Regions from separate parts of the Streptomyces sp. NPDC033216 genome, predicted to be linked through region 4. Evidence: riboswitches for the same ligand, from Rfam matches in the RefSeq annotation. Region 4 holds a riboswitch; each other region holds the start of a gene.
What was found. Region 4 has a riboswitch for cyclic di-AMP ahead of ACZ5Y0_RS13505 (transglycosylase family protein). Riboswitches for the same ligand answer to the same signal wherever they lie in the genome.

Region 1 (7,681 bases), on a different contig from region 4:
CTCGCGGCGCCCTCGCCGGTCACGGTGACGGTGGCGGGGCCGGGCACGACCACCGCCCCGGCGGGCCGGGCGGCCGCGTGGGGCGCCGCGACGGCCGGCAGCCCGAGGGCGAGCAGCGTCACGACGGCCGCGGCGACGGCGCGCGACGCCCTGCCGGACGTACCGGCGAACAGGGCAGTGGAGGCGAGAGGCGTGCGGGAGCGGGGCATGCGGTCATCCCAGCATCCGGAACGGGCCCGGCGAGGGCACCACTCCCGCGCGCTCACCTCACTGGTCGAGCGACCGGCAGAGGCCCGGGAACCGCCGGCCGCACCCCCTTCGGGCTACGCCACCGCCGCGATCCGCATCTTGATGTCGTCGGGTGAGAGCGTGCCCTTGGCGGTCACGTGGTCACCCGACGACTCCCCGCGCAGCCGTCGCCCGATCCACGGGACCAGGTACTCGCGCGCCCACTGCACGTCGTCGCGCCGGATCTCGAGGGTGCCGCGCGGCTGGAGCCGCGGCCAGGGCTGCTCGGGGTCGGCGGGCACCGGCAGGCCGAGGACCTGACCGGCACGCAACGCCACGCGTGTGTGCCCCTCCGCGCCGAGGTGGAGCCGGTCGCCGTCCCAGGCCCGCCGGTCCTGGATGGACTTCAGGGACCACAGATCGAGGACCGGGCAGCCGTACCGGTCGGCGACCGCGCGCACGTGGCCGTTGTAGGTGGCGATCTTGCCGCGCAGATGCTTGAGCACGGGGACGCCACGGGTGTCGAACCCGGTCGTCACCATGACGGTGCCGACCGCGGAGGTCAGGGCCGCGATCGCCCGCTCGAAGCGTTCGGCGACCTCGTCGGGGTCGGTGCCGGGCCGGAGGATGTCGTTGCCGCCCGCGCAGAAGGAGACCAGGTCCGGCGCCAGCTCGACCGCTCGCGGAAGCTGGTCCGCCACGATCTGGTCGAGCAGCTTGCCGCGCACCGCGAGGTTCACGTACCTGAAGTCGCCTTCGGGCCGCCGGTCCGCGAGCAGCACCGCGAACCGGTCGGCCCAGCCGACGAACGCCCCGTCGGGGCCGCGGTCGCCGACGCCCTCGGTGAAGCTGTCCCCCACCGCCACGTACGACCCGATCGCTGAGCTGTTGTCATTCTTCGAATCGTCTGCCACAACCGTTCATGATTCACCTTCGAATGTGACCTACGCGACCGTAGGCAGGAGTTGACGGACGGTGAGATAAGCCACTCCTAAAGACTTGGCCAATCAGGGAATACGGCCGCCCTCGTTCGCGCCGACGCGAGACACCCCCGGAAGCCGCTGATCCGGACACGGCTCGGGATCGTGCGGTCGGCGAAGTGCCCGGCCGTGTGCGGCTTCGGCCCCACCGTCCGGTGCTGGAACGAGGGGCGGCTCGGCGTCGACGGCACCGAAGCCGTCGGAGACGGTGCGGACGTGGTGCGGCGCGGTCGCCACCGACAGCCACACCGGCGGCGGCAGCGGCGGCGACAGCCGCGGCGGGGGCGGCGGCGGAAACACCGAAGGCCGGACCCTCTGGGAGGGGGGTCCGGCCTTCGGTGGCGTGTCAGGCGGGGAATTCCAGCGGTACGTCAGCCGACGGAGACGCCGTGCGAGCGGAGGTAGGCGACCGGATCGACGTCCGAGCCGTACTCGGGACCGGTACGGATCTCGAAGTGCAGGTGCGGGCCGGTCACATTGCCGGTCGCGCCGGAGAGGCCGACCTGCTGACCGGCGGAGACGGACTGGCCGGCCGAGACGGAGAGCGAGGACAGGTGGGCGTACTGGGCGTAGAAGCCGTCGGAGAGCCTGATGACGACCTGGTTGCCGTACGCGCCGCCCCAGCCCGCGGAGACGACCGTGCCCGCGCCGACGGCCTTGAGCGAGGTGCCGGTCGGGACGACGAAGTCGACACCCGTGTGGTAACCGCTGGACCACATGCTGCCGGCCATCTTGTACGGGGTGCCGACGGTCGCACCGGCCACCGGGAGGGAGAAGCCGGTGGCGGCGGTGGTGCTCCCGGCGGCCTGGGTGACGGACGCCTTCGACGGGGACGACTTCGACGCGGACGACTTCGCGGAGTCCGAGGAGGACGACTTCGCGGAGGAGCCCGTGGACTGCTTCGACGAGGAGGACGAACCGGACGATGCGGACGGCGACTTGGTCGTACCCGTCGCGCCCCTCGTGCCGGTCGCGGCCCGCTCGCCGATCGACAGCTTCAGGCCCGGGTGGATCAGCGACGGGTCGTCGCCGACGGCCTCGCGGTTGTCCGCGTAGAGCCGGGTCCAGCCACCGCTGACGTTCTGCTCGTCCGCGATCTTCGAGAGGTAGTCGCCGGACCGCACCGTGTAGGTCCTGGCGGACTTCGCGGACTTCTGCGCCACGGGAACGGCCTGAACGGCCTCTTCCGAAACGGAGGAGAGCGAGGAAGCGGCGGAAACGGGGGAAAGCGACTGCGCCGCCGACTGGGACGGCGCGGCGTGCGCACCGGTGGCCCCTATGAGCGGGAGGGCGAGCGCGGCGCCGCCGGTTCCGGCGGCGGCGATGGAACGGGTGAAGCGCTGGGGCTTCGGACGGCGGTGCTTACCCTTGGCGGGCATGACGAATTCCTCTCCGGCGCCTACGAGGTGAGCTGTCGGGTGCGGACTGGAGATGTCCGGCCGCGCCGAGGCGCGGCTTTACCCCTAGCCGTTCCGGGAACCGGAACAGGCGGTACTGCCTGTGGGTCCCCCGCTCCTGCCGTTCACGGGTGAGTGTGCGGGCTCCGGGCGGCGGCAGGATTGGGCGTCCGTCCGGATTGGTGTGGAACGTAAGCGACCGAGACGCACAGGGACAAGCGAAGGTTGTACTCCCCGTGCCATTGGCTTGATCCCCTGAGGGGACTGCCCGTCACCCTCCGTGGATTGAGATGCCGGCTTTCCCATTAATTTCCTTGAGAAACAGCCGTATTACGTGAGCATGACGAACGACTCAGGGTCACGAATATGACGCTGATCACGTGACGGTCCCCCAGAGTCTCCTATTCCACAGCGAGTTGGAATGAAGGATCCAATTCGGACAGAACTCCCACATGTGACGCAGACGGATAACCATCGCATCAAGGTCACCAGGCGGCCCGGTGCGCGATCCATGGCGCGACACCATCGCACCACGGCGGACTTCGCCCGTTTCACGGCATTCGTACGTCGCTGTCGGATCGAGCCTGCCCGCCCCGAACCCGGCGTCCCCGCCGGCCGTCCCGCGACCGCCGAAGGCCCTTGTGGAGGACCGTTTGCCCCGGGCATCCATGTCGTATGGTCGAGGAAATGTTCCGGTGGCCATGCCGAGCCGCGCCTGCCGGGACCGAGGACCGGGAGGAGCCCCCGTGACGCAGCAGATCCCGTCGACCGAGCCCCAGCTGGCCGGAGTGCGGAACTTCCGTGACGTGGGCGGTCTGCCGACCGTCGACGGCCGGCGGGTACGCCACGGCGTGCTCTTCCGCAGCGGGCATCTCGCGCACGCCACCGACGAGGACGCCGCGTTCCTCTCCTCGCTCGGACTGCACACGGTCTTCGACTTCCGCAACGCGGCGGACCAGAAGCTGGAGGGCCCGGACATCGAGCTGCCGGGGGTGCGCAACGTGAACCTGCCGCTCTCCGACCCGGCGGACGGTTCCGAGTTCTGGAAGATGGTCCGCGACGGCGACATCGACCTGCTGCGCGAGATCCTCGGCGACGGCAGGGCGGCCGGCCGGATGATCGCCTCCTACCGCTCGATCGTGAAGGAGCGCACGGGCGAGCACTCGCTCGTACTGCACTCGCTCGCGGAGGACAGCGTCCCGGCGCTGATGCACTGCGCGGCGGGCAAGGACCGCGCGGGCCTGTCCATCGCCGTGACGCTGCTGGCGGTGGGCGTGGAGCGCGAGGCGATCCTGGCGGACTACCTGGAGTCCAACGCCAAGCACCGCCGATACAAGGTACGCCGCAGCGGCACCTCCGCCGAGACGTACTCCCCCGAGGTCATGGAGCTGCTCAGCCCCCTCTTCGACGCCCGCGCCGAGTACCTCACGGCCGCGTTCGAGACCATCGAGGAGACCTGGGGCGGTGTCGACGCCTACCTCGGGCAGGGCCTCGGTCTGACCCCGCGGACCCGCGAGCGGCTCCGGGAGCGTCTGCTCGACTGAGGTGGCACGCTCGGTGCCCCGCGTCTACTGCTTGGCCCCGATCTCGAACAGCAGCCAGAGGAACCCGGCGAAGACATGTCCCACCGCGATGTAGATGATCAGCCGGATCCACAGGCTCCGAGGGAACTTCTCCTCCATGTCGGTCATGGCGTCTCTCCAGGGGTGGGGCCGAGGCACAGCGCGGCCGTCGGGCTCTGCAACAGGGTGTGGACGAACAACAGGTCGACACCGTCGGGGTCCTGCGCGGCGATGCGGTGCGGGGTCAGCGAGTCGAAGTGCGCGCTGTCGCCGGGCCCGAGCAAGTGGGTGGTGTCGCCGAGGCGCAGTCGCAGCCGTCCGCGCAGGACGTGCAGCCACTCCTCACCGGGATGCACCCGCACGATGTCGCCCTGTGAGCCGTACGGCACCTGCACGCGCAGCGCCTGCATGCCCCGCCCCGGAGCGCCGGACTGCCGGTAGGTCCAGCCGCCCGCATGGGTGGGCTCCATGTCGGCGGCACGCACGACGGCGTCCCGGTCGGCGACCGTCTCGCCGAGCAGTTCGGAGACGGTCGTACCGTAGACACGGGCGAGCGCGAGCAGCATCGGCAGCGAGGGCTGGCGCTGCCCGGTCTCCAGACGGGACAGGTGGGCCGGTGACAGTCCGGCGGCGCGGGCCGCGGCCTCCAGGGTGAGGGAGGCACGACGGCGCAGGGCGCGCAGTCGCGGCGCGACGACGCCCAGGTCGTGGGCCGGCCCGGGCTCGGACCCGGGCTCTGAGGCTGGGTGGCTCATGCCTCCATTCAGCCCGGAAATTGCCCCTGCGGCAAGTTGCTTGCCTCAGAGGCAAATCCGGGGCGGACGTGAACATCTACCGGTCGGCCACCGCCTGCTTGATCAGGGTCCGTCCGAAGTCCCAGACCAGCCCGCCACCGTTGTGCGCGTCGTCCATCACCTCGGTGAAGGCGTCGACGAACCGGTCCACCTCCCGCTCGCCCACGACCAGCGGCGGGATCAGCTTGATCACCTCCAGGTGGTCGCCGGACACCTGGGTGAGGATGCGGTGCCGCTGGAGCAGCGGGACGACCACCATCTGCGCGAACAGGCCCTTGCGGGCCGCCTGGAGCATGGTCCAGCGGCCGCGCAGCTTCAGCGACCGGGGCTTTCCGAACTCGATGCCGATCATCAGGCCCCGGCCGCGGACGTCGGCGAGCAGCTCGTACTTGTCGGTCAGCGCGGTCAGCCGCGCCTTCAGCAGCTCCCCCGTCACGCGGGCGCCCGCGACGATCTGCTCGTTCTCCATGACCGACAGCACGGCGAGGCCGGCAGCCATGGCCTGCGCGTTGGACCCGAAGCTCGCCGAGTGGACCAGCACCCGGTCCATGGACGAGTAGACCTTCCTGAAGATCCAGTCCTTCCCCAGCGTGGCCCCGACCGGCACATAGCCGCCGGACAGCGCCTTGGCGACGCAGACCAGGTCGGGTTCGACGCCCTCCTCGTGCTGGTAGGCGTAGAAGTCGCCGGTCCGCCCGAGGCCGGTCTGCACCTCGTCGGCGATGAGCAGCGCCTTGTGCCGACGCAGCAGTTCCTGGGCCGAGCGCAGATAGCCGGGCGGAGTCTCGTGCACCCCCTTGCCCTGGATCGGCTCGACGATCAGGGCGGCCACGTCGCCCTTCTTCAGCTCGCGCGCCAGCGCGTCGAGATCACCGAAGGGTACGGCGGTGTCGGGCAGCAGTGGCGCGAAGCCGTCCCGGAACCCGTCCTCGCCGTTGACCGACAGGGAGCCGGTGGTGAGTCCGTGGAAGGCGTGGTCGCAGTACAGGACCCTCGGCTTCCCGGTGGCGTACCGGGCGAACTTGAGCGCCGTCTCCACGGCCTCGGTCCCACTGTTGCCGAAGAAGACCCGGTCCAGGTGCGGACTGTGGGCCAGGAGCCTCTCGGCCAGCAGTCCGGGCAGCGGCTGGCAGTCGAAGCGGGTGAGGTCGGCGAGGGAGGCGTCGAGGACGTCGTGCAGCGCCTTGCGGACGACGGGGTGGTGGCGGCCCAGGCCCATCACCCCGAACCCGGCGAGCATGTCCAGGTAGTCGTTGCCGTCCGCGTCCCAGAAGTACGCGCCCTCGCCCCGCTCGTACACCTTGTCGAAGCCGATGGTGTGCAGCATGCGCGGCAGTTGAGGGTTGAGGTACCTGCCGTGCAGCTCGTAGCGTTCGGCTCCCCGCTCGGCCAGCAGCGCGCCGAGGTCGAACTCCGTGGTCATTCCGCTGTCTCCTTGACCGGGCCGCCGGTCGTCCCCGCGACGGGGCCGCCGGTCGTCTCCTTGAGGGGGCCGGACCGCCCGCGTCGCGGACGGCCCGGCTCGCGCTGATCCGTCCGCCCGATGCCGGACGGACGGGTCGTCGTCATCGACTGCACCGGCACCGGGGCCCCGCTCCCACCACCACCGGCCCGACCTGGATCCCCCGCGACACGCGCCGCGCGGCGATCGGCCGGACCGGTACCCCGGGGGACGTCCGGGGAGACGGCCGTCATGACGTCACTCCCGCGCCCCGGAGACCGTCTCGCGCAGGGCACGCAGCGACTCCTTGAGCGAGCCCATGGTCGCCAGTACGGCGGTGGGCTCGTAGCCGCAGTGCGCCATGCAGTTGGCGCAGCGCGGGTCCTTGCCTCGGCCGTACTTGTCCCAGTCGGTGTCCTCGATCAGCTCCCGGTACGTCGGCACGTAACCGTCGCTCATCAGGTAGCAGGGCCGCTGCCAGCCGAAGAGGGAGTAGTTCGGGATCGCCCACGCCGTGCAGGGGAAGTCGACCTTGCCCTCCAGGAAGTCCAGGAAGAGCGGCGAGTGGTTGAGACGCCAGCGGCGCCGGTTGCCCCCGGAGAAGGCCTTCTTGAACAGCTCGCGGGTCTGCTCCACCCCGAGGAAGTGCTCCTGGTCGGGTGCCTTCTCGTAGGCGTACGCGGGCGAGATCATCATCTCGTCGACCTTGAGGTCGTCGTTGAGGAAGTTGAGCACCTCGACGATGGTCTGCGGGGTGTCGGTGTTGAAGAACGTCGAGTTGGTGGTGACCCGGAAGCCGCGCCGCTTGGCCTCCTTGATCGCCTCGACCGCCTCGTCGAACACGCCCTCCTTGGCCACCGACTCGTCGTGCCGCTCGCGCAGCCCGTCGATGTGCACGGCGAACGCGAAGTAGGGCGACGGCGTGAACTTGTCCATCTTCTTGCGCATCAGCAGGGCGTTGGTGCAGAGGAAGACGAACTTCTTCCTCGCCACCAGCTGACGCACGATCTCGTGGATCTGAGGGTGCATCAGGGGCTCGCCACCGGCGATCGACACCATGGGCGCACCGGATTCGAGCACCGCCCCCACGGCCTGGGCGACCGGCATGCGCTGCTTGAGCACACCCGCCGGGTGCTGGATCTTGCCGCAGCCCTCGCACTTGAGGTTGCAGGCGTAGAGGGGCTCCAGCTCCACGATGAGCGGGAACTTCTCCCGCTTGCGGAGTTTCTGTTCGGCCAAGTATGTAGCGACCTTGACGGACTGGCGCAGCGGCATGGCC
Region 2 (7,681 bases), on a different contig from region 4:
CACCCCACCGCGGTCGACCCGCCCGGCGCACCCACCGCACCGGGCCGGCACACACGGCCATGGCGGGGCGGGGCCGCGGCGGGCGCCGTGGCAGGAGCGGCGCTGCCGCGGGACCCTGGGCCGACCGGCACACCCGGCCATCACCGGGACGGGCCGGCCGTGTGCCCGGGCATCCCGGCCGAGCGTCGGCGTGCGGCCCTTCCGACGGGTCTCCTGATCGCCGGGGCTCGCACAGCCGCGCACCGGCGAGCCGGCGCCCCCCGCGCGCGGGTCACCGCGGGCCCGGCGCCGGTCCGGTCCCCGGCCGCACCCCCGCCGACCGGACTGGCCCCTCTCCGCCGGCCGTAAAATCGACCCACTGTGTCTGATTCGTTGAGTGCCCCAGAACCGCCCCGGCCCGCCCCCGGTGATCACCACCCCGGCGAGCCCGTCCGCCGTGCCCGTGCCAAGGGAGAGCCCCGCTTTCCCGACGGTCCGAGGGCCGACCCCGCCGGGTCGCATTTCGAGCGGCGGATCAGGAGTTTCCAACCGCGGCGCAGCCGGGTCACGGCGGGACAGGCCGACGCGCTCCAGCGGCTGTGGGCGAAGTGGGGCCTGGACATCGACGGACACAGCGTCGACCTGGCCGAACTGTTCGGCAACGACAACCCCGTCGTCCTGGAGATCGGATTCGGCATGGGCGAGGCGACCGCCCAGATGGCCGCCGCCGACCCGGAGACGAACATCCTGGCCGTGGACGTCCACACCCCCGGCCAGGGCAACCTCCTCAACCTCGCGGACCAGGGCGGCCTGACGAACGTCCGCGTGGGCAACGGTGACGCGATCATCCTGCTCCGCGAGATGCTCCCCCCCGACTCCCTCGACGGCGTGCGGGTGTACTTCCCCGACCCCTGGCCCAAGAAGCGCCACCACAAGCGGCGTCTCATCCAGCCGGAGTTCCTCGGCCTCGCCGCGACCCGGCTGAGAGCGGGCGCGCTCGTGCACTGCGCGACCGACTGGGAGCCGTACGCGGAGCAGATGCTCGAGGTGCTCACCGCACACCCCGACTTCGTCAACACGCAGGCGGACGGCGGCTTCTCGCCGCGCCCCGGCTTCCGGCCGCTGACCCGTTTCGAGGGACAGGGACTGGACAAGGGTCATGTGGTGAACGACCTGCTCTTCCGCCGCGTACAGCACGAGGGTCGCCGGGATCACTGACCGGCCGTAATCCCCTCCACCACCGTCCTCTCCCTCGTTAGGGTCGATGCCGTGGCCACCAGTTCCCCGTTCCCACCGCTTCCCCCGCACCCCGGCGGCCCGGCCGGGGGCGGTGTGCTGCGGCACGCGCACTGGTGGCAGCACAAGTGGGTCCGTTACGGCGCGCTGATCACGCTGCTCGCCCTGTCGGGGCTGGTGATCCTCGCCCTCGTCCGTGAGCAGACGGGCACGGAGGGGTTCCTGGTCGGACTGGGGCTCGCGATACTTCCCGTGCCGCTTCTCATGGCCGCCTTCCGCTGGCTGGACCGGGTGGAACCGGGCCCCTGGCGGAATCTGGTCTTCTCCTTCTCCTGGGGCGCGTGCGCGGCGGCGCTGATAGCGATCGTCGCCAACAGCTTCGCGGTGCGCTGGATAGCGACGGCGACGGCCGACCCGGCCCACGCCGACACCCTGGGTGCCACGGTGATCGCGCCCGTCGTCGAGGAGTCCGCCAAGGCGGCGGCCGTCCTCCTCGTGTTCCTGTTCCGCAGACGGGACTTCACCGGGATCGTCGACGGGGTGGTGATCGCCGGGACGACCGCCACCGGGTTCGCGTTCACCGAGAACATCCTCTACCTCGGCAACGCCTTCGGCACCGACCAGCTCACCGGGGGCGGCGGTATCGCCTCCGTCACCGTCGCGACCTTCTTCGTGCGCGTCGTCATGTCGCCGTTCGCGCATCCCCTGTTCACGGTCCTGACCGGCCTAGGCTTCGGCGTCGCCGCGCTGTCCGGGGAGCACCAGCGGGTGCGGCGCGTGGTGCTCCCGTTGTGCGGCCTGCTGCTCGCGATGCTCATGCACGCCCTGTGGAACGGCTCGGCGACCTTCGGCGACTGGGGCTTCTTCGCGGTGTACGGGGCGTTCATGGTGCCCGCGTTCGGGGTGCTGACCTGGCTGGTGGTGTGGACGCGCCAGCGGGAGCTGGGCACCGTGCGCGACGAGTTGCCCGCCTACACGGCCGCCGGCTGGCTCAGCCCGGCCGAGCCGTACGCCCTCGGCTCGATGCGGGCACGCAGGCTGGCCCGGCAGTACGCCCGACGGCACCTGGGCAGGCCCGCGGCTCGGGAGGTGGCGCAGTACGAGGCCTACGCCACGTCTCTGGCGTTCCTGCGGCACCGCGGGCGCCAGGGACGGGGCGGCGCCGACTTCGTCGCACGGGAACGGGAGTTGCTGAACGAGTTGTGGCGGCGCAAGGAGGTGGCCCGGCCGGCGCTGGAGCACGCGTCCCGGCTGGCCGCGCCCGCGCCTCGGCCGGTCCACGGGGTGTACGGCGGGCCAGGGCTCGGGTACCCGATGGGGGTGACGCACCCCCCGACCGGCTACTACGGGTACCCCGGACAGACCTGGCCCCACCCGCAGGCCGCGTACACCCCGTACGCCTCGCCGTACCCGTACGTCCAGCACATCCAGTCCAGCCCGCACCAGTCCTGAGCGGTGCGGGCCGTGATGACAACGCCCTGGCCGGAGGCGCCCACGGGGCGGCTCCGGCCAGGGTCCACGAACATCCGGGAAACATCCGGGCGTAGACCTCACCGACCCCCGTGACACTTCCCGGAAGACCTCGGGGGGTCCGGTCACGGTCCCCCCGGGGAGATCTCAGAGGCTGAGCCCCTTGTCGCGCAGCCACGCGGCCGGGTCGATTCCGGTGCCGCCGCCGCCCGGGTGGACCTCGAGGTGGAGGTGGGCGCCGGTGACGTTGCCCGTGGCGCCGACGCGGCCGATGATGTCGCCGGTGGCGACCTTCTGGCCGACGCTGACGCTGATGGAGGACTGGTGGGCGAACCACACCTCGGTGCCGTCGTCGAGGGTGAGAACGGTCTTGTACCCGTACGAGCCGTCGTAGCCGGCGGAGGTGATGGTGCCGCCGTGGACGGCCTTGATGAGCGTGCCGGTGGGTGCGGCGAAGTCGAGGCCGGTGTGGTAACCGGAGGACCAGTAGGCGCCGGCCTGACCGAAGGTCGAGGTGATCGTGTACGAGGAGGTCGGCAGCGTGTACTGCTTGGCCAGCTTGGCGAGGCGCTCGGCCTCCGCCTTCTTCGCCGCTTCCTCGGCGGCCTTCTTCTTGGCGGCTTCGGCCTTGGCCTTGGCCTCCTTCTCGGCCTTGGCGGCGGCGTCCGCGGCGGCCTTGGCCGCGGCGGCCTCGGCTGCCTCCTGCGCCTTGGTCTCGACCTGGGTCTGCTGGGACTCGGCCTGCGCCATGATCCGGTTGCGCAGCGCCTCACCGGCGTCGGCCGCGCTGTCGACGGCGACGGTCTCGGCACCGAAGGTGCTGAGCGCGGGCGCCGCCTCCTCGGAGGTGTCGTCGTCCGAGATGAGGGAACCCACTGAGGGCAGGTCCGGCATGGAGATGGAGACCGGCGACTTGCCGGTGTTGGCGCTGGCCATGCCCGCGCCGCCGACGGCGGCTATGACACCGACGCCGAGAACGGTGGAGCTGCGGGCGAGGCCGCCGCGCTGCTTGGCGACGCGGTGCTTGCCGCGCACCGGGCGAATGGAGTCCGCTGTCGGGTTCCATTCCTCCCAGGGGCCCTCATCGCTGCGGTAGGCGCCGTAGCCGAAGGTCTGCTGGCTGGGCACGGTGGGGGCTTCTGGGGCAGGCCGGTTGGACGCCACGCGGGCGTACTCCTTTCCTTCCGTCGCCTACCGGGTTAGCTGACGGGTTCGGAGCAGGAAGGTCTCCTACGCGCGTATACCGGCCGTGACTGTACGGCGGCTTAGGCGCGATTCACCCCAAGTTGGTGGTTCCCCGGTTCCCTTGCGGGATTCGACGCGTGCGCACGGAGCCGACTCTTGTGCCGGCTGGGACGACCGCGCTGCGTTATCGAACGTTAATAGACCCGGGCACGGGATTCCAAGCTGTTCTGCTTGATCAACAACATTTCTGGCCTGGACTTTGGCCCCAGGATCGGTGAAAAGCGGGCGAGTTGACTGCCCGTCGCGAAACCTCAGGAGTCACCGCGGGTTTTGATGGTGACTCAGATGTTATGCACAGGGCTCCCGAGCGATCACCGAACGTGACGGGCCTGGCAGGGGGCAGGCCCCGAACGCACCGAAGGCCGGAATCCCATGATCAGGATTCCGGCCTTCGGCCTTGAGTAGCGGGGACAGGATTTGAACCTGCGACCTCTGGGTTATGAGCCCAGCGAGCTACCGAGCTGCTCCACCCCGCGTCGGTGTGACACCAGTCTACGCCATGCGGGGGACGCCCAGAACCACGGTCGGACCTGGGGGGCGATCAGGGGGTCCGTCGGAGCAGATGACCGTTCGGCGCCTTCGCCTGCTGCTCGTACTCCGGAAGTACGACGACGTCCGCTCCCGCGGCGGCCAGCAGGCCGCTCCCGTCGGCGTCGGTGACGAAGGTGTCCGGCTCGCGCCAGGCCGTCACCACCCGGCGCACGCCCGCGTCGAGGATGAGCCGGGCGCACGGGGCCGGCCGTGAGGCGCGTCGGGCGCAGGGTTCCAGGCTGCTGTAGACGGTCGCGCCGGCCAGCCGGGGGTCGGCGGCGTCGATCTTGGCGAGGGCCGCCTCCTCGGCGTGGACGACGGGGTCGCCCGCCTCTCGGGAGTGGCCGCGCGCCAGCTCCGTGCCGTCGCCCGCCACCACGACCGCGCCGACGCTGAACGCGGTCCGCGACGGCGGGCAGGCTGCGGCCAGCTCGCAGGCGAGGGCCAGCCAGTGCCGGTCGGCGGCGACCGGGAGCGGACCGGTGCCGGGTGCGGTGGGCTCGTACGACGTGAGGACCACGTCCCCGATGCGCCGCGTCCCGACCAGCCGCAGGCGTCCACCCTGATAACCACCGGGTCCGAAGAGCCGGGGCGCGTCCGGGTCACCCACGAACAGCGGGGCCTGGACGAGCTGGAGTTCGTCGGCGAGACCCTCCTGGAGGAGCTGCGTGTGGACGGTGCCGCCGCCCTCGACCATGAGGCGCCGCACGCCCCGTACGTGGTGGAGGTGTTCCAGGAGTCGGCGCCAGTCGAGGCCGGCGCCCAGCGCCACGACGTCGGTCGTCGGGCCGAGGTCGCGGGCGCTGTCCGCGCCGGCGTCCGTCGTGTAGAGCACCTTGTCACCGCCGGTGTGCCAGAACCGCGCCGCCGGGTCCAGCTCGCCGGTCCCGCTGACCGCCACCTTGAGGGGGTACTCCGGCTTGCCGGCGGCGACCCGGGCGGCCCGGCGGGCGGGCGAGTTGACCAGCAGGCGCGGGTTGTCGGCGCGGATCGTGCCGGCCCCGACCAGGATGGCGTCGACGGATGCGCGCACCTCGTCGACCCGGTCGAAGTCGGCCGGGCCGGACAGCAGCAGCCGGTCGGGACCGGTGTCGTCGAGATAGCCGTCGAGGGAGACGGCGGCGGACAGCAGGACGTACGGGTACGGCATCGGCGCGGTTCTCTCCGGGATCGGGAATCGGGGTCAGGGGCCGGGGTCGGGGTCAGGGGCCGGGGTCAGGGGCCGGGGAACGGGGGGAACGGCGATCAGCTTGGTTCAAGTTTTAAACAAACCTACACTGGGCGCATGACAACCCGCTGGCTCACCCCCGAGGAGCAGCGCGCCTGGCGCGCGTACGTCGCCGGATACCTGCTCCTGGAGGACGCGATCGACCGGCAGCTCCAGCAGGAGGCGGGCATGCCCCACGCCTACTACTCCATCCTCGCCAGTCTCTCCGAGGCCCCGGAGCGGCGGCTGCGCATGACCGACCTCGCCGAGCGCCTGAAGGTCACCCGCAGCAGGTTGACGTACGCCGTGACGCGGCTCGAGAAGGACGGGCTGGTGCGGCGCGAGGACTGCCACCGGGACAAGCGCGGGAGCGTAGCGGTCCTGACGGACGAGGGCGTGGTGATCCTGGAGAACGCGGCGCCCGGCCATGTCGAGACCGTACGCAGCCTGCTGTTCGACCGGCTCACGCCCGAGCAGGTGGGGCAGCTGGAGGAGATCTTCACTCAGGTCGCGCGGGGCCTCCAGGGAGACGGCGGCGAGGCGGCACCGGAGGATCTGCCGTGGCGCAGGCGCTCCTCGCCCTGTTCCGGGACCCCTGGGACCTCCGGGACCTCCGGGACCTCCGGGACCTCCGGGACCTCCGGGACCCCGTGAGCGAGCCCACGGCAGCGCCGTGAGCCGCCACACGATCGCATTGCTTCAAAGTTGAAGCATGAGGTAGGTTCACGACCGTCAATCTGCTTCAAATCTGAAGCAGACCAGTCGTGCGGCAGAAGCCGTGCGGAAGCAGAGGAGCGGCCAAAGTGCGCACCGCCCACCGGACCCGGAGAACCCGCATGCTCGACACTCCCGCCGCCACCGTGCGTGCCCGCGTCCGGGTACCGCTGCGCTTCCACGACGGGTACGCGGCGGACGCCGAACTCGTCACCTTCCACGGACTCGCCGACGGCCAGGAGCATGTCGCCGTCGTCCTCGGCGAACCCGGCCCGGTCCCCCTCGTACGGCTGCATTCGGAGTGCCTGACCGGCGACGTCTTCGGCTCCGCCCGCTGCGACTGCGGACCGCAGCTGCGCGAAGCGGTCGAACGCGTCGCCGACCGCGGGGGAGTCCTGCTCTACCTGCGCCAGGAGGGCCGCGGGATCGGCCTCTACAACAAGCTCGACGCGTACGCCCTCCAGGACCAGGGCCTCGACACCTACGAGGCGAACGCCGCCCTCGGACTGCCGGAGGACGCGCGGGACTACACCGCCGCCGCCCAGATGCTGCGCGCCCTGGACATCACGGGGCTGGACCTGTTGTCCAACAACCCCGACAAGGCCGAGCAGCTCCGCGGACTGGGCATCGACGTCCACGACCGGGTGCCCACCGGTGTCTTCACCACCCCGCACAACGTGCGCTACCTGCGGGCCAAGGTGCTGACGACCCAGCACACGCTGCCGTTGGCCGCCCTGACCGGCGTCCCCGAGCTCCCCGCACTCCCCGAGTTCACCGAACTCAACGCCGGCTGAGATCTGCTCAAGCCTCCCCCGGTGTTCGGCGGCGCCCGAACGGCCCGTCCAGGGCCGCCCACTGGAGCAGCATGATGGTCTTCGCGTCGGTGATGCCACCGGTGCGGACGAGCGTGAGCGCCTCGGTGAACGCCAGCTCCACGACCGTGATGTCCTCCCCCTCGGCCGCGACGCCGGCCCTCTCCACGCCGGGTGCCGAGCCGTCGTAGGGCGCGGCGAAGAAGCTCAGGCGTTCGGTGACCGAGCCGGGGCTCATGAAGGCGTCGAAGACGTGCTCGACCTCGTGGACGGTCCGACCGGTCTCCTCCACGGCCTCGCGGCGGATCGCCTCCCGCGGGTCGTCGCCGTCCAGCAGCCCGGCCGCCGTCTCCAGCAGCATGCCGTCCGGATGGCCGTTGACGTAGGCCGGCAGCCGGAACTGACGGGTCAGCAGGACCGTACGCCGGTCGGGGTCGTAGAGCAGGATGGTCGCGCCGTCGCCACGGTCGTAGGTCTCGCGGCGCTC
Region 3 (7,681 bases), on a different contig from region 4:
GCGCAGCACCACGTCGGCCTCCCAGTGGGCGGGGTACTCGTGGCGGTCCGACGCGCTCTGCATGGGGCCCAGCGTACGGCTCGCGTACGACAACGGCGCGAGGCAGTCTGTGGTGGGACGGAGGTCGGATCGAGGCCGCGATCCGACGGCCGTAGGGGACGGGACACACGGGCCGTCCCTCCCACGCTTCACGTGTGGAACACTGGTCTAGACAACCTGAAACAGTGAAGGGCAGCATCACATGGCTGAGCGCCGCGTCAACGTCGGCTGGGCCGAGGGCCTCCACGCCCGCCCCGCCTCCATCTTCGTCCGAGCCGCCACGGCCGCAGGCGTCCCGGTGACGATCGCCAAGGCGGGCGGCAACCCCGTCAACGCGGCCTCCATGCTGGCCGTCCTCGGCCTGGGCGCCCAGGGCGGCGAGGAGATCGTCCTCGCCTCCGAGGCCGAGGGCGCGGACGCCGCTCTCGACCGGCTGGCCAAGTTGGTCGCCGAGGGTCTCGAGGAGCTGCCCGAGACCGTCTGAGCCGACTGTCGCCCACAGCAGGTACCGAGCCGCGTCGCCCGCTTCCGGGTGGCGCGGCTCCGCTGTTTCCGGCCGCTGTTTCCGGCACCGGGTGACATTTTCGGAGGCGGGCCGGAAATCATGCGCGGACCCGCGAAGAGCACGCGAGCGACACGGGAAGGGCGCGCCGCCTCAAATGCGGAGGCACGTCGGAAAAGGGCAGCGGAAACGCCCCTCCGCCGAATTGCCTTCTTTGTATACGGCCCTTGTGTTAATGCCGCAGGCCGGACATGTTTACGACGTGTTGCGAAGTCCTCACACGGTCCCGGCGGTGACCGCCCGAGAAGCGCAGCCGGTGCGCGGAGGTCGCGCGCTCGGCGTGCAGCGCCGTGACGGCCCGCGCGCGCTCTCCGTCGCCGCGCGCCACGGCGTCCACGATCGCGCCGTGCTCCGCCCAGGACTCCACGGGGCTGGTCGGCGCGTCCACCACGTACATCCAGGAAATCTTGTGGCGCAGTTGGGTGAGCGTCGAGGTCAGGGCGTGGCTGCCGGAGGCCTGTGCGAGGGTCTCGTGGAACCAGCCCCCGAGGGAGCGCAGATCCTCGCCGCTGCCCCGCCTGGCACGTTCCTGGCCCAGCCGGACGAGGCCGCGCAGCACCTTGAGATGCCCCTCGGTGCGTCGTCGGGCGGCCCGGGCGGCGCCGAGCGGTTCCAGGAGCATGCGCATGTCCAGCAGGTCGGCGGCCTCCCGCTCGGAGGGTTCGGCGACGCACGCGCCCGCGTGCCGCCGCGTGACGACGAAGCCCTCCGCCTCCAGCGTGCGCAGGGCCTCCCGGACGGGGACGCGCGAGACGCCGTAGCGGCGCGCGAGGAGTTCTTCGGTGAGGCGGCTGCCGCGCTCGTAGACACCCGCGACGATGTCGTCCCGGATGGCCGTGCACACCGAGTGCGCCGGAATACGCATGACCGACCTCCGCCTTAATCACCGTGAAACGTCGACGATTGACGTGTGCTCCGTGACTCTATTGCAATCAGCGGGAATTTCCGATGGGGGGCCGGAATCCAGGGATATTTTTTGACAGCACGTTCCGTGAAACGACGAAAGCCCCGGCCACGAGGGCCGGGGCGATCACGTTCTGCGCCGAACGTCGTCAGATGCGCACGCCGTGCTGGCGGAGGTAGGCGACCGGATCGATGTCCGAGCCGTACTCGGCGCTGGTGCGGGCCTCGAAGTGCAGATGCGGGCCGGTGACGTTGCCGGTGGCGCCGGACAGGGCGATCTGCTGGCCCGGGGCGACCTTCTGGCCCACCGAGACTCCGATGGACGAGAGGTGGCCGTACTGGGTGTACGTGCCGTCGTTCATCCGGATCACGACCTGGTTGCCGTAGGCGCCGCCCCAGCCGGCCTCGACGACGGTGCCGAGGCCCACCGCGTGCACGGGGGTGCCGGTGGAGGCGTGGAAGTCGATGCCGGTGTGGCTGCCGGAGGACCACAGGGAGCCGCCGGACCGGTAGCCGGTGGAGACGTAGGAGCCGCTGATCGGCGAGACGAAGGTGTTCAGGCGCTGGCGCTCGGCCGCGCGGGCGGCACGGACCCTGGCCTCGCGCTCCGCCTCGACCTTCGCCGCGGCCCGGGCGGCGGCCTCCCTGCGCTCGGCCTCCACCACGGCGGCCTGCTTCTGGGCGGCGGCCTGGTCGTCGATGCGCTCGGCGACGGTGTCGCCCACGGCGACGACCGGGATGAGGCCGGTCTGCTCGACGGGGGTCTCAGCGGCCAGGGCGGGGCTGGAGGCGACGGTGCCGATGACGCCGGTGGTGGTGAGCGCCGCGATGCCCGCCACGCGGGCGGTGGTGCGCTTCATCCGGCTGGGACGACGGTGCTTCCCGGTGGCGCAAGTGGACGCCATGAAGTTGAGCGGTCCTTTCCTTCCCTCTCGCCTACCGGGTTAGCTGACGGGTTCGGAGCAGGAAGGTCTCCTACGGACCCCCTCGCGCACACGCGCGGGCGTCCGATTCACCCCAGGGACTGCCTCATTGGGTCCCCGGCTCCCCTGGCTCGCGCCATGCGGGGACTCGGCGATGACTGTCCGGTGCCGCGGGCGCGGCGCACTGCCTGACGAACAGCCCGATTGAAAGTAGACGCGGGGGTCGTCAATACCCAAACGGAACGCGGCTTTTGTAGCGCATGCCACAGGGCAGACAGGCAGCCTCTCTCTCAAATCGGACATCAGGGAGCCCTGGTGACACATCCGTCAACCAGGGCTCCCTGCGCGCGCGTGGCGTCGCGGTTGCCGCTCCGCGTCGCCACATCGCGTTCCTACTCGGCGATCCCGCTTCGCGTTCCCCCTTCGCCTTGCTACTCGGCGGGGACGACCTTCACCTCACCGATGCCGAGGGCCTCGACCGGCGCCTTGATCGCGGCCGCGTCGCCGACCAGGACCGTCACCAGGCGGTCCACCGGGAAGGCGCTCACGACCGCCGCGGTGGCCTCGACGGTGCCGGTCGCGGCGAGCTGCTGGTACAGCGTCGCCTGGTAGTCGTCCGGCAGATGCTGCTCGACCTGGTCGGCGAGCGTGCCCGCGACGGCGGCGGCCGTCTCGTACTTCAGGGGTGCCACACCGACGAGGTTCTGCACGGCGACGTCACGTTCGGCGTCGGTCAGGCCGCCCTCGGCGAGGGTGCGCAGCACCTTCCACAGGTCCTCCAGGGCGGGACCGGTGTTGGGGGTGTCGACGGAGCCGCTGATGGCGAGCATCGCGGCGCCCGAACCGTCCGGCGCGGACCTGAGGACCTGGCCGAAGGCGCGCACGCCGTAGGTGTAGCCCTTCTCCTCGCGCAGGACGCGGTCCAGCCGGGAGGTGAGAGTGCCGCCGAGGCAGTACGTGCCGAGCACCTGCGCGGGCCACACGCGCGCGTGCCGGTCGGCGCCGATGCGGCCGATCAGCAGTTGCGTCTGGACGGCGCCGGGGCGGTCCACGATGACGACCCGTCCGGTGTCGTCGGCGGTCACCGGCGGCACCGGACTCGGCTGGGCCGTGGAGCCCGTCCAGGCGCCGAGGGTCTCGCCGAGGAGCGCGTCGAGGTCGAGCCCGGTGAGGTCGCCGACGACGACGGCGGTGGCCGTGGCGGGACGGACGTGCTTCTCGTAGAAGGCGCGTACGGCGGCGGAGTCGATCTTCTCGACTGTCTCCGCGGTGCCCTGGCGCGGCCGCGACATGCGCGCGGTCGCCGGGAACAGTTCCTTGGAGAGTTCCTTGGCGGCGCGCCGGGAGGGGTTGGCCAGCTCGTGCGGGATCTCGTCCAGGCGGTTGCGGACGAGGCGCTCGACCTCGCTGTCGGCGAACGCCGGCGCCCGCAGGGCATCCGCGACGAGGCCGAGGGCCTTGGCCAGGCGGGAGGCCGGGACCTCCAGGCTGAGGCGGACGCCGGGGTGGTCGGCGTGCGCGTCGAGGGTGGCGCCGCAGCGCTCCAGCTCGGCGGCGAACTCCTCGGCGGAGTGCTTGTCGGTGCCCTCGGAGAAGGCCCGCGCCATGATCGTGGCGACGCCGTCGAGACCGGCCGGCTCGGCGTCCAGGGGCGCGTCGAGAATGACCTCGACGGCGACTACCTGCTGGCCGGGGCGGTGACAGTGCAGGACGGTCAGGCCGTTGTCGAGCATGCCGCGCGCGGGTGCCGGGAACGCCCAGGGCCTGGCTTCGCCCGCGCGGGGCTGGGGGTGGAAGTCCATCGCGGCGAGCTCGGTCACTGGGCCGCCTCCTCGTTCTCGTCCTCGTCGGCGGTGTTCTCGGTGGGCTCGGTGGGCTCGTAGACCAGTACGGCGCGGTTGTCGGGGCGCAGGCGGGCCTTGGCGACCTCCTTGACCTCCTCCGCGGTGACGTCCAGTACTCGCTGGACCGCGGTCAGGGCGAGCTGCGGGTCACCGAACAGGACGGCGTACCGGCACAGTTCGTCGGCGCGGCCGGCGACCGTGCCGAGACGGTCCAGCCACTCGCGCTCCAACTGGGCCTGGGCGCGTTCCATCTCCTCGTCCGTGGGGCCTTCCTCGGCGAACCGGGCCAGCTCCTCGTCGATGGCCGCCTCGATGACGGGCACCTCGACGTCACCGGACGTCTTGACGTCCAGCCAGCCCAGGGAGGGCGCGCCGGCCAGGCGCAGCAGGCCGAAGCCGGCCGCCACCGCCGTACGGTCGCGGCGGACCAGGCGGTTGTAGAGGCGGGAGGACTCGCCGCCGCCGAGCACGGTGAGCGCCAGGTCGACCGCGTCGCACGCGCGTGTGCCGTCCTGCGGCAGGCGGTAGGCGGCCATCAGGGCACGGGCCGGGACCTCCTCCTCGACGACCTCGCGCAGCTGCTCGCCGATGACGTCGGGCAGGGAGCCGTCACGGGGCTGGGGCTTGCCGTCGTGGGCGGGGATGGAGCCGAAGTACTTCTCGATCCAGGCGAGCGTCTGCTCCGGGTCGATGTCGCCGACCACCGACAGGACAGCGTTGTTGGGCGCGTAGTACGTGCGGAAGAACGCGCGCGCGTCCTCCAGCGTCGCGGCGTCCAGGTCGGCCATCGAGCCGATCGGCGTGTGGTGGTACGGGTGGCCCTCGGGGTAGGCGAGAGCGGTCAGCTTCTCGAACGCCGTGCCGTAGGGGACGTTGTCGTAGCGCTGGCGGCGTTCGTTCTTGACGACGTCGCGCTGGTTCTCCATCGACTCGTCGTCCAGGGCGGCCAGCAGCGATCCCATGCGGTCCGCCTCCAGCCAGAGGGCCAGCTCCAGCTGGTGGGTGGGCATGGTCTCGAAGTAGTTGGTGCGCTCGAAGCTGGTCGTGCCGTTGAGCGAGCCGCCCGCGCCCTGGACCAGCTCGAAGTGACCGTTGCCCTCGACCTGGGCGGAGCCCTGGAACATCAGGTGCTCGAAAAGGTGAGCAAGGCCGGTACGGCCCTTGACTTCGTGGCGCGAGCCGACGTCGTACCAGAGACACACCGCTGCGACGGGGGTCAGGTGGTCCTCGGAGAGCACCACGCGCAGGCCGTTGGCCAGGCGGTGCTCGCTCGCTGTCAGGCCCCCGGAGCCTGCCTGGGCTGTGGCCGTGTGACCCATGGGCATGTACGTCCTTCCGATCGCGGACGCGGTCGTCGAAACCGCGCTTTTCCTGCCGGTCCTGCCACTGTATGCAAGCGTGCGGAGCGGCGGCGAAGTTCCCGGGCGGCGTACGCCGAGAGCGAGATCGCGTAGCCTGCGGGCAGCCGTGGACGAGGTGCCTCTCCGGCCGGTCCGGTCGCCGACGCCCGGGCCCTGGGACGCACTGTCAGTGTCACGGTCCACAATGGTCCGCGTAGATCCCGTCACACGCCTCAGCAAGAGTGAGCCGAAGGGCGCGTGCCCACACCGACGTGAGCGCCCCGCAGGCGAGCGACCAGGAAACAGGAGGAGCCGGCAGCGATGGCCCGCCGCAGCACGAAGACCCCGCCGCCCGACGACTCGTACGAGGAGCGGATCCTCGACATCGACGTCGTCGACGAGATGCAGGGCTCCTTCCTCGAGTACGCGTACTCGGTCATCTACTCCCGCGCCCTGCCGGACGCCCGTGACGGCCTCAAGCCCGTCCACCGCCGCATCGTCTACCAGATGAACGAGATGGGCCTGCGCCCCGACCGCGGATACGTGAAGTGCGCGCGGGTGGTCGGCGAGGTCATGGGCAAGCTGCACCCGCACGGCGACGCGTCGATCTACGACGCCCTGGTGCGCATGGCCCAGCCGTTCTCCATGCGCCTGCCCCTGGTCGACGGCCACGGCAACTTCGGCTCGCTGGGCAACGACGACCCGCCGGCCGCCATGAGGTACACCGAGTGCCGGCAGGCCGCGGCTACGAGCCTGATGACCGAGTCCATCGACGAGGACACGGTCGACTTCACCCCGAACTACGACGGCCAGGAGCGGGAGCCGGTGGCGCTGCCCGCCGCCTTCCCGAACCTGCTGGTCAACGGTGCCTCGGGCATCGCGGTCGGCATGGCCACGAACATGCCGCCGCACAACCTGGGCGAGGTCGTCTCGGCTGCCCGCCACCTGATCCGGTTCCCGAACGCGGATCTGGACACGCTGATGAAGCACGTCCCGGGCCCGGACCTGCCCACCGGCGGCCGGATCGTCGGCCTCTCCGGGATCAGGGACGCCTACGAGACGGGCCGCGGCACGTTCAAGATCCGCGCCACGGTGTCGGTGGAGACCGTGACGGCCCGCCGCAAGGGCCTAGTCGTCACCGAACTGCCCTTCGCCGTCGGACCCGAGAAGGTCATCGCCAAGATCAAGGACCTGGTCGGCTCGAAGCGGATCCAGGGCATCGCCGACGTCAAGGACCTCACCGACCGCGAGCACGGACTGCGCCTGGTCATCGAGATCAAGAACGGCTTCGTGCCCGAGGCGGTCCTGGAGCAGCTGTACAAGCTGACGCCCATGGAGGAGTCCTTCGGCATCAACAACGTGGCGCTGGTGGACGGCCAGCCGCTCACGCTGGGCCTGAAGGAACTGCTCGAGGTCTACCTCGACCACCGCTTCGAGGTCGTCCGGCGGCGCAGCGAGTTCCGCCGGACCAAGCGCCGCGACCGCCTGCACCTGGTCGAGGGCCTGCTCACTGCTCTCGTCGACATCGACGAGGTCATCCGTCTGATCCGCTCCAGCGACAACAGCGCGCAGGCCAAGGAGCGCCTGATCGAGCGCTTCTCCCTGTCGGAGATCCAGACCCAGTACATCCTCGACACGCCGCTGCGCCGGCTGACCAGGTTCGACCGGATCGAACTGGAGGCGGAGAAGGAGAGGCTCAACGAGGAGATCGCCGAGCTGACCCGGATCCTGGAGTCGGACGCAGAGCTGCGCAAGCTGGTCTCGGCCGAACTGGCCGTGGTCGCCAAGAAATTCGGTACCGAGCGTCGTACCGTCCTGCTGGAGTCGGCGGGCACGCCGGCCTCCACCGTGCCGCTCCAGGTCGCCGACGACCCGTGCCGGGTGCTGCTCTCGTCGACGGGTCTGGTGGCCCGTACGGCGAACGGCGAGCCCTTCACGCAGGACGCGGACGCCCGCCGGACCAAGCACGACGTGATCGTGTCGGCCGTGCCGGCCACCGCGCGCGGGGAGATCGGCGCGGTCACGTCGACGGGCCGACTGCTGCGGATCAACGTCGTCGACCTGCCGCAG
Region 4 (7,681 bases):
CCCCCCTGGTAGCCAGGGAGCAAGATTAGGCCACGTCCGGGCCCGCTCGGACCTCCCTGTCTTTACTGTGACATGAGCGAATCCTGTCGCCCTGAGGGGCGGGTGTTTGCCTCTCGCGGAGGGCCGCGGGGTACGGTGCGTTCGATCCGGGGGGCTTCACACGCACGCCGCACGCCGGGACCGGGCCGTGCGCGCGCAGACGAACGATGGGGTGGGGATGGCCGAGCACCGGCAGTCCAGAAAGCGCAGATACATCACCTGGGGAGTGGCCGGCGCAGCCGTCCTCGCCGGGGCCGGGATCGCCGCGCAGAACTCGATGGCGGCCACCACCTGGCCCGCCCAGAAGACCTACACGGGCCGTGCCTTCGACACCTGCACCGCGCCCTCGCTGTCCGCGATGAAGGCCTGGAGGAGCGACGGCTTCTACGGCGCCGCCGCCGTCTACATCGGCGGCAGGAACCGCGGCTGTGCCCAGCCCAACCTCACCGCGTCCTGGGTGAAGTCGGTCAACGCGGTCGGCTGGAAGCTCATCCCGCTCTACGTCGGAGCCCAGCCGCCCTGCCAGACCAGCAACAACCCGGAGAAGTTCACCGCCGCCACCGCCGCCTCCCTCGGCGCGAGCAACGCCGATGACGCGGTCGCCAAGGCCGCCGCGCTCGGCATGAAGGCCGGCAGCCCGGTCTACCTCGACATGGAGCCGTACGACATCACGAACAAGGCGTGCAACGACGCCGTGCTCACGTACGTGCGCTCCTTCACCAAGACCCTGCGCGCCAAGACCTACCGGGCCGGCTACTACGGCTTCAGCAGCTCCAGCGCCAAGGCGGTCGCCACCGCCACGAACAGGACGGACCTGCCGGGCAACCTCTGGTACGCGCTGTGGGACAAGCAGAACACCACCACCGCGGACTGGCCCTGGGACCCCAAGCTGTACACCGACCACAGCCGCGGCCACCAGTACATGGTCAACAGCAAGGAGACCCGCGGCGGTCACACCATCACCGTGGACCGCAACGCCTGGGACGCCCCGGTCGCCCTCGTGGGCTGACCCCCGTACGGGTGCGGGCGCGGCGGTGCCCGAAGTCCTGGTGAATCGTTGGTCCAATGGGTTGGCCCCAGCCACCCCACTGCCTACCATCGATCATCGCAAGACCTTGTGCACCGCCGCACAATCTCCTCGGGAGGCTTCCTTGCACCGCCGTCGTCGCACCGCGCTCCTGCTGTCCGCCGCGATCGTCGCGGCGGGCCCCCTCCTCACGGCCTGCGGCAACGAGGCCCATCCCGGAGCGGCGGCCGTCGTCGGCGGCCAGCGGATCACCGTGTCGCAACTGGAGAACCGGGTGAACGAGGTGCGCGAGGCACAGCGCGCCGCCGTCCCCGACGACACCCAGTACGCCCAGGCCATCGCCCGTACCGGCACCCTCACCCGTGACACGCTGCACGGCATGGTCCTCGACCGGGTGCTGCACCGCGCCGCCGCGGACGCGGGCATCACCGTCAGCCGCAAGGAGGTCCAGGAGATGCGGGCCGGCCTGGAACGGCAGGCGGGCGGCGCGAAAGGCCTGGAGACCACATGGCTCCAGCAGTACGGCATTCCGCCGCAGCGCCTCGACGAGAACCTCCGCCTCCAGCTGGAGGCCCAGAAACTCGCCGACCGGCTCGGCACCGACACCAGCCGGCCCGAGTTCTGGAACGCCCTGTCGAAGGCGTCCGGGGAACTCGACGTCGACCTGAACCCGCGGTACGGCCACTGGGACGTACAGAAGGTCAGCCGCGTCGACGCCAGGACGCCGTGGGTCCGCGACGTGACGACGCGGTCCCAGGCCCCGCAGACCGCCTGACGGTACGCCGGTCCCCCGCCGCCCTGTGGACGACTCCGGGGGGTGTCGGAGGGGTGGGTTACGTTCGGAGAGTGAACGCAACGAGTCCCGAAGGCGCCCCCACCCCCGGCCGTGTCGTCCTGCTCACCACCAGCCACCGGGTCGCCCCCGGCCTGCTGTCCTGGCCCGCCTGGCAGGCCCTGCGCGAAGCCGACCGCGTGCTGTGCGCGGACGGCGCCCATCCCCAGCTGCCGTACCTGCGCGAGGCCGGCATAGAGGTGGCGGAGACCTCTCCCACCGCCGAGGAGCTGCTCTCCGCCTGCGCCGGCGGCCGCACGGTCGTGGTGGTGGCGACCGGCGAGGGCGAACCCGCCCTGACGGACGGCCTGGCCCGCCTGGCCGGCTCCGGCCGCGTGACCATGCCCGACCTGGAGCTGCTCCCCGCCTCCTACGACCTTCCCGGCGCCCGCCTCCTCGACCTCGTCCAGGTCATGGACCGCATCCGCGCCGAGTGCCCGTGGTCCTCCCGGCAGACCCACCGAGGCCTCGCGAAGTACGCCATCGAGGAGGCGTACGAACTGGTCGAGGCCATCGAGGACGGCGACCGCGACGAGCTGCGCGAGGAACTGGGCGACGTCCTCCTCCAGGTCCTCTTCCACTCCCGCATCGCCGAGGAGGACGAGGAGGCCCCGTTCTCCGTCGACGACGTGGCGGGCACGATCGTCACCAAGCTCATCCACCGCCACCCGCACGTCTTCGGCGACGCCACCGCGACCACCCCCGAGGAGGTCAAGGAGCACTGGCTGCGCACGAAGGCGGTCGAGAAGCACCGCGAGTCGGTCACCGAGGGCGTCCCCCTCCACCAGCCCGCCCTGGCCCTCGCCGCGAAACTCGCGTCGAGAGTCCGCTCGGCACACCTGGACGTACCGCTCCCGGCGGCGGAGGGCGTCGGCTACGCCCTGCTGGCCCTGGCGGCCCGAGCGGAGTCGCAGGGCGTGGACCCGGAGGCGGCCCTGCGGGCAGCGGCCCGCGCCTACCGGGACGCGATCCGGGCCGCCGAGGGGGTCGGGTAGCGGGCGGGGAGTCGCCGGCTACCCGACACCCGCCGGTCGGAGCCCCGACGCGGCCCGTGCGTCCCGCCGGGGCGGGACGGCCGCGACCGGGGCGTGGGCGGGCGTCGTGGGGCCGCCGACCCCGGCCCGTCGTCGCAGGCACCCGCGAGGACCGCGACCGGCTCGCCGCATCCCGCGTCGAGGCCGACCGAGGACCGCGACCGGCTCGCCGGATCCTGGGTCGAGACACCCGCGAACGGGGTCCGGTGCCGCGCCGCCCCGTCGTGGACGCCCGCGTCGTCGCGGTGACCCGGGCGCGGTGCCGGCCGACAACCGCGCGTATCGAGGCGCCCTCGGGACGGCCGGTCCTGCGGGCGGGTGCGAGAGGCGGGAGCGTGCGGGGCTCCGCCCTGATCCCGCGAGCCAGGGTGGGGAGGGCCTGGACAAGGGGAGAGTCTGGACGAGGGGAGAGCCTGGACACGGGGAGAACCTGGGTAAGGGGAGAGTCCGGGTGCGCAGGGTCGCCCCGCGGCTTCCGTCGCCAGGCCGGGCGCGGCCTCCGCCCCGATCCCGGCTACCGTCGAGGCGTGACCCACCAGCCCGCACCCGAGCCGTCCCCGCCAGCCCTGTTCACCTGGGAGTTCGCCACCGACCCCTACCCCGCCTACGCCTGGCTCCGCGAGCACGCGCCCGTGCACCGCACCCGGCTGCCCAGCGGTGTGGAGGCCTGGCTGGTCACCCGGTACGCCGATGCCAAGCAGGCCCTCGCCGACCAGCGGCTCAGCAAGAACCCGGCGCATCACGACGAGCCGGCGCACGCCAAGGGCAAGACCGGGATCCCCGGTGAGCGCAAGGCCGAGCTGATGACGCATCTGCTCAACATCGATCCGCCGGACCACACCCGGCTGCGCCGGCTCGTCAGCAAGGCGTTCACGCCCCGCCGGGTCGCCGAGTTCGCGCCCCGCGTCCAGGAGTTGACGGACGAACTCATCGACCGGTTCGCGGAGCGGGGCTCCGCCGACCTCATCCACGACTTCGCCTTCCCGCTGCCCATCCACGCCATCTGCGACCTGCTCGGCGTCCCCCGCGAGGACCAGGACGACTTCCGTGACTGGGCGGGCATGATGATCCGGCACGGCGGTGGCCCCCGCGGCGGCGTCGCACGGTCGGTGAAGAAGATGCGCGGCTATCTCCTGGACCTCATCCACCGCAAGCGCGCGGAGCTGCCCGCCGAACCGGCCCCCGGCGAGGACCTCATCTCCGGTCTGATCCGCGCCTCCGACCACGGCGAGCACCTCACCGAGAACGAGGCCGCCGCCATGGCCTTCATCCTTCTCTTCGCGGGTTTCGAGACGACCGTGAACCTGATCGGCAACGGCACCTACGCCCTCCTCACCCACCCCGACCAGCGTGCCCGCCTCCAGGACTCCCTGTTCGCGGGCGAGAGCGACCTCCTGGCGAGCGGCGTGGAGGAACTCCTGCGCTACGACGGCCCCGTGGAACTCGCCACCTGGCGGTTCGCCACCGAGCCCCTCACCGTCGGCGGGCAGGACATCGCCCCCGGCGACCCCGTCCTCGTCGTGCTGGCGGCCGCCGACCGCGACCCGGAGCGGTTCGTCGACCCGGACGTCCTCGACCTCTCCCGCCGCGACAACCAGCACCTGGGCTACGGCCACGGCATCCACTACTGCCTGGGCGCCCCCCTCGCCCGCCTGGAGGGACAGACCGCGCTGGCCACCCTCCTCACCCGGCTGCCCGATCTGCGCCTCGCCGCGGACCCAGCCGACCTGAGGTGGCGCGGCGGCCTCATCATGCGCGGACTGCGCACGCTGCCCGTGGAGTTCACCCCGCTCGTCTCCGGCGAACCCGCCGCAGCCGCGCGCTGACCGTCCGTCATGTGCCCGAGGAACGAGGCGAAGGTGACCATTCCTCGACTCTGTGATCTTCACGTGATCTGCGCGGCATGAACTTGTGACAAGTGATCGTCTGCCGATACGTTCACCTGTCAGCGCGGCGCCCTGCTTCTCCGCCGCGCAGGCACTGCTGTCTCGAGAAAGGCCCCCGCATGCTCTCCGGGAACGGTCGACACCGGCGCCCCCGCCAGGCTCCGGCCCTCCTTGTCGCGGCCGGCGTGACCGGCTCCGCGATAGCCATCCCGCTGCTGGGCGCCACCGGCGCGAGCGCGGCCGACGGCACGGTGTGGGACACGGTGGCGGAATGCGAGACCGGCGGCTCCTGGAGCGCCGCCCAGGACAACGGCGAGTACGGCGGCCTGGCGCTGAGCCAGGAGGACTGGGAGGCGTACGGCGGACTCGACTTCGCCGAGCGCCCCGACCTGGCCAGCCGCAACCAGCAGATATCCGTAGCCCAGAAGGTCCTCGCCGACCAGGGTGTCGGCGCCTGGGGCACCTGCGGGCTGACCTCCGGTCTCAGCAAGGAGAACGGCGCGGGCGACCTGGACACCGGCGTGGCGGACAACTCGTCCGACTCCTCCGTGACGTCCGGCTTGTCCGACCTGTCCAAGGGTTCGTCCGGCCCCTCGAACGCCTCGGGCTCCACGGGCGAGTCCGCCACTCCGTCGGCCGAATCCTCCACGGATGCCACGGACAAGGCGTCCCCGTCCGCTTCGTCCCCTTCCTCCGGTACGCCTGACAGCTCCTCGAAGGCCGAGACGCCCACCGGTGCGAGCACCTCGAAGGCGGACGGCGGCTCGGCCGCGACCGTTCCCGAAGTGGACGACTCGGACAAGTCGGTCCAGGCTGCGGGTTCTTGGAACCTGGTCGACACCGGCTCCCTCGCCTCCGGCCGCCACCGCGGGAGCACCGCCGAGGAGACCGTGGCGGACGGCACCACCACCGCCTCCTCCGGCCGCCATGCCGTCGGCACCTATGTCGTGCGCGAGGGCGACTCCCTCGTCTCCATCGCCGACTCCCTTGACCTCGACGGCGGATGGCGCGCGCTCTACGACGAGAACAAGGGCGCCATCGGCGCCGACCCGAACAACATCACTGCCGGTCAGACGCTCGACACAGGGGTGGAATAGGGCGGAAAAACGGGAAAAGCAGCGGGAGTTCACGTCACGCTTCGCGTCGAATGTCCGCTTTGGTGAAAGTGTGGGATGAGTCTCAGAAGACGTGATCGTCTTTGAAATTCCGCCGAGCGCGTGCCTACGGTCGAGACCGCTCGGCAACCCGAGCCCCGGCCGCCGCAACGCCGAATCCTGCCAGTGGCGGCCCGGGAACAGTCGTCGCGTAAGCGCCGTAGGCAGGAGCGGGGGACCCAAGGTAAGTGCCGTACCGGGCAGTTGACCGGAGCGGCTTGGGGTGAAGCCACACCTCCCGGGGAGCAGTGCTCCCGGGGACGAGTGGCCGGGCAACTCACACGGCCCGAACCCGACAGCTCACCTCGCAGGCGTCGGTGAGGGGATCCACCATGCTGTTTTCCGCCAAGGGCAAGCACCGTCGTCCGTCCAAGGCCACCCGCGTCGCCGCGCTCGCCGGCGTCACCGGCGTCGCCATAGCCGCCCCGCTCATGGCGGCCGGCAACGCCTCCGCCGCCACCGCCTCCGAATGGGACGCGGTCGCCCAGTGCGAGTCCGGCGGCAACTGGTCCATCAACACGGGCAACGGCTACTACGGCGGCCTTCAGTTCTCCGCCTCCACCTGGGCCGCGTACGGCGGCACGCAGTACGCCGCCACCGCCGACAAGGCCTCGAAGTCCCAGCAGATCCAGATCGCCGAGAAGGTCCTCGCGGGCCAGGGCAAGGGTGCCTGGCCGGTCTGCGGCGTGGGCCTGTCCGGCGCCGCGTACAACGGCGGCTCGTCCTCCGCCGGCTCGTCCACCGGCGGCTCCTCGTCCAGCGGCTCCTCGGAGACCACCACCCGCTCCACCGAGCAGCAGAGCGCCTCCCGCTCCGCCGAGCGTCCGGCCGCCAAGTCCCAGAAGACCGTCACCACGCCGACCGGCAAGAAGGTCAAGAAGGGCGACGGCGAGTACAAGGTCGTCGAGGGCGACACGCTCAGCTCCATCGCCCAGGCGCACGGCGTCAAGGGCGGCTGGGCCGAGCTGTTCGAGCTGAACAAGGACATCGTCCAGGACGCCGACCTCATCTACCCGGGTCAGCAGCTGCACCTGAAGTGACATCCGGCCCCCGGCCGGACCGCCGCCCCCTCACGGCCGAGGCCGCCACGCCGAACGCCTCGTGAGGTGACCCCGTCCCCACGGTCTCCCCGCTCCGGTGCGTGTTCCCCCGTACGCACCGGAGCGGGGTTTTCCTTTCGGGTCGGCCACCTTCTGTGGGCCACCCCCTTTGTTCCGGACGGAAACAATGGGTACCGTCTCCCTGTCCACGGGACGGTCGGTCGGCCGACCGACGCCCCGAGGCGGTTAGGCTCTAGTCGCAAGGCTCAGCAAGGGCTCGTCATGGCCCGCTCGTGCCCCGCACAACCAGCGTCACATCCCAAGAAGGAGATGCTCGTGCCGTCCATCGACGTCGTCGTAGCCCGGGAAATCCTGGACTCCCGAGGCAACCCCACGGTCGAGGTCGAGGTCGGCCTCGACGACGGCAGCACGGGTCGTGCCGCCGTTCCCTCCGGCGCCTCCACCGGCGCCTTCGAGGCCATCGAGCTGCGCGACGGTGACCCCAACCGCTACCAGGGCAAGGGTGTCGAGAAGGCCGTCCTGGCCGTCATCGAGCAGATCGGCCCGGAGCTGGTCGGCTACGACGCCACCGAGCAGCGCCTGATCGACCAGGCCATGTTCGACCTGGACGCCACCGACAACAAGGGCTCCCTCGGCGCCAACGCCATC

Region 1: another riboswitch for cyclic di-AMP. It lies ahead of ACZ5Y0_RS07230 (M23 family metallopeptidase); the one in region 4 lies ahead of ACZ5Y0_RS13505 (transglycosylase family protein).
Region 2: another riboswitch for cyclic di-AMP. It lies ahead of ACZ5Y0_RS30565 (M23 family metallopeptidase); the one in region 4 lies ahead of ACZ5Y0_RS13505 (transglycosylase family protein).
Region 3: another riboswitch for cyclic di-AMP. It lies ahead of ACZ5Y0_RS16030 (M23 family metallopeptidase); the one in region 4 lies ahead of ACZ5Y0_RS13505 (transglycosylase family protein).

Annotation. Positions count from the first base shown of each region.
Region 1 covers NZ_JBVIQK010000003.1:117,522-125,202, reverse strand. Annotated here, with positions in the region: gene ACZ5Y0_RS07240 (SIMPL domain-containing protein) at 1-209, opposite strand, end outside; gene ACZ5Y0_RS07235 (SGNH/GDSL hydrolase family protein) at 324-1,142, opposite strand; gene ACZ5Y0_RS07230 (M23 family metallopeptidase) at 1,580-2,587, opposite strand; cyclic di-AMP (ydaO/yuaA leader) riboswitch at 2,592-2,749, opposite strand; gene ACZ5Y0_RS07225 (tyrosine-protein phosphatase) at 3,352-4,149, shown strand; gene ACZ5Y0_RS07220 (DUF6126 family protein) at 4,174-4,296, opposite strand; gene ACZ5Y0_RS07215 (helix-turn-helix domain-containing protein) at 4,293-4,922, opposite strand; gene ACZ5Y0_RS07210 (aspartate aminotransferase family protein) at 4,999-6,384, opposite strand; partial or broken gene ACZ5Y0_RS07205 (flavodoxin-dependent (E)-4-hydroxy-3-methylbut-2-enyl-diphosphate synthase) at 6,486-6,610, opposite strand; gene hpnH (adenosyl-hopene transferase HpnH) at 6,661-7,681, opposite strand, start outside.
Region 2 covers NZ_JBVIQK010000023.1:75,703-83,383, reverse strand. Annotated here, with positions in the region: gene trmB (tRNA (guanosine(46)-N7)-methyltransferase TrmB) at 361-1,197, shown strand; gene ACZ5Y0_RS30570 (PrsW family intramembrane metalloprotease) at 1,249-2,667, shown strand; gene ACZ5Y0_RS30565 (M23 family metallopeptidase) at 2,833-3,849, opposite strand; cyclic di-AMP (ydaO/yuaA leader) riboswitch at 3,859-4,016, opposite strand; tRNA gene ACZ5Y0_RS30560 (tRNA-Met) at 4,333-4,406, opposite strand; gene ACZ5Y0_RS30555 (dihydrofolate reductase family protein) at 4,472-5,611, opposite strand; gene ACZ5Y0_RS30550 (MarR family winged helix-turn-helix transcriptional regulator) at 5,747-6,322, shown strand; gene ACZ5Y0_RS30545 (GTP cyclohydrolase II) at 6,505-7,176, shown strand; gene ACZ5Y0_RS30540 (NUDIX domain-containing protein) at 7,184-7,681, opposite strand, start outside.
Region 3 covers NZ_JBVIQK010000007.1:115,879-123,559, reverse strand. Annotated here, with positions in the region: gene ACZ5Y0_RS16045 (bifunctional acetate--CoA ligase family protein/GNAT family N-acetyltransferase) at 1-63, opposite strand, end outside; gene ACZ5Y0_RS16040 (HPr family phosphocarrier protein) at 242-523, shown strand; gene ACZ5Y0_RS16035 (GntR family transcriptional regulator) at 774-1,466, opposite strand; gene ACZ5Y0_RS16030 (M23 family metallopeptidase) at 1,654-2,409, opposite strand; cyclic di-AMP (ydaO/yuaA leader) riboswitch at 2,423-2,591, opposite strand; gene ACZ5Y0_RS16025 (M16 family metallopeptidase) at 2,859-4,247, opposite strand; gene ACZ5Y0_RS16020 (M16 family metallopeptidase) at 4,244-5,596, opposite strand; gene ACZ5Y0_RS16015 (DNA gyrase/topoisomerase IV subunit A) at 5,933-7,681, shown strand, end outside.
Region 4 covers NZ_JBVIQK010000005.1:400,256-407,936, forward strand. Annotated here, with positions in the region: gene ACZ5Y0_RS13480 (glycoside hydrolase domain-containing protein) at 218-1,048, shown strand; gene ACZ5Y0_RS13485 (SurA N-terminal domain-containing protein) at 1,191-1,841, shown strand; gene ACZ5Y0_RS13490 (nucleoside triphosphate pyrophosphohydrolase) at 1,913-2,893, shown strand; gene ACZ5Y0_RS13495 (cytochrome P450 family protein) at 3,460-4,758, shown strand; gene ACZ5Y0_RS13500 (transglycosylase family protein) at 4,938-5,915, shown strand; cyclic di-AMP (ydaO/yuaA leader) riboswitch at 6,119-6,301, shown strand; gene ACZ5Y0_RS13505 (transglycosylase family protein) at 6,305-7,012, shown strand; gene eno (phosphopyruvate hydratase) at 7,343-7,681, shown strand, end outside.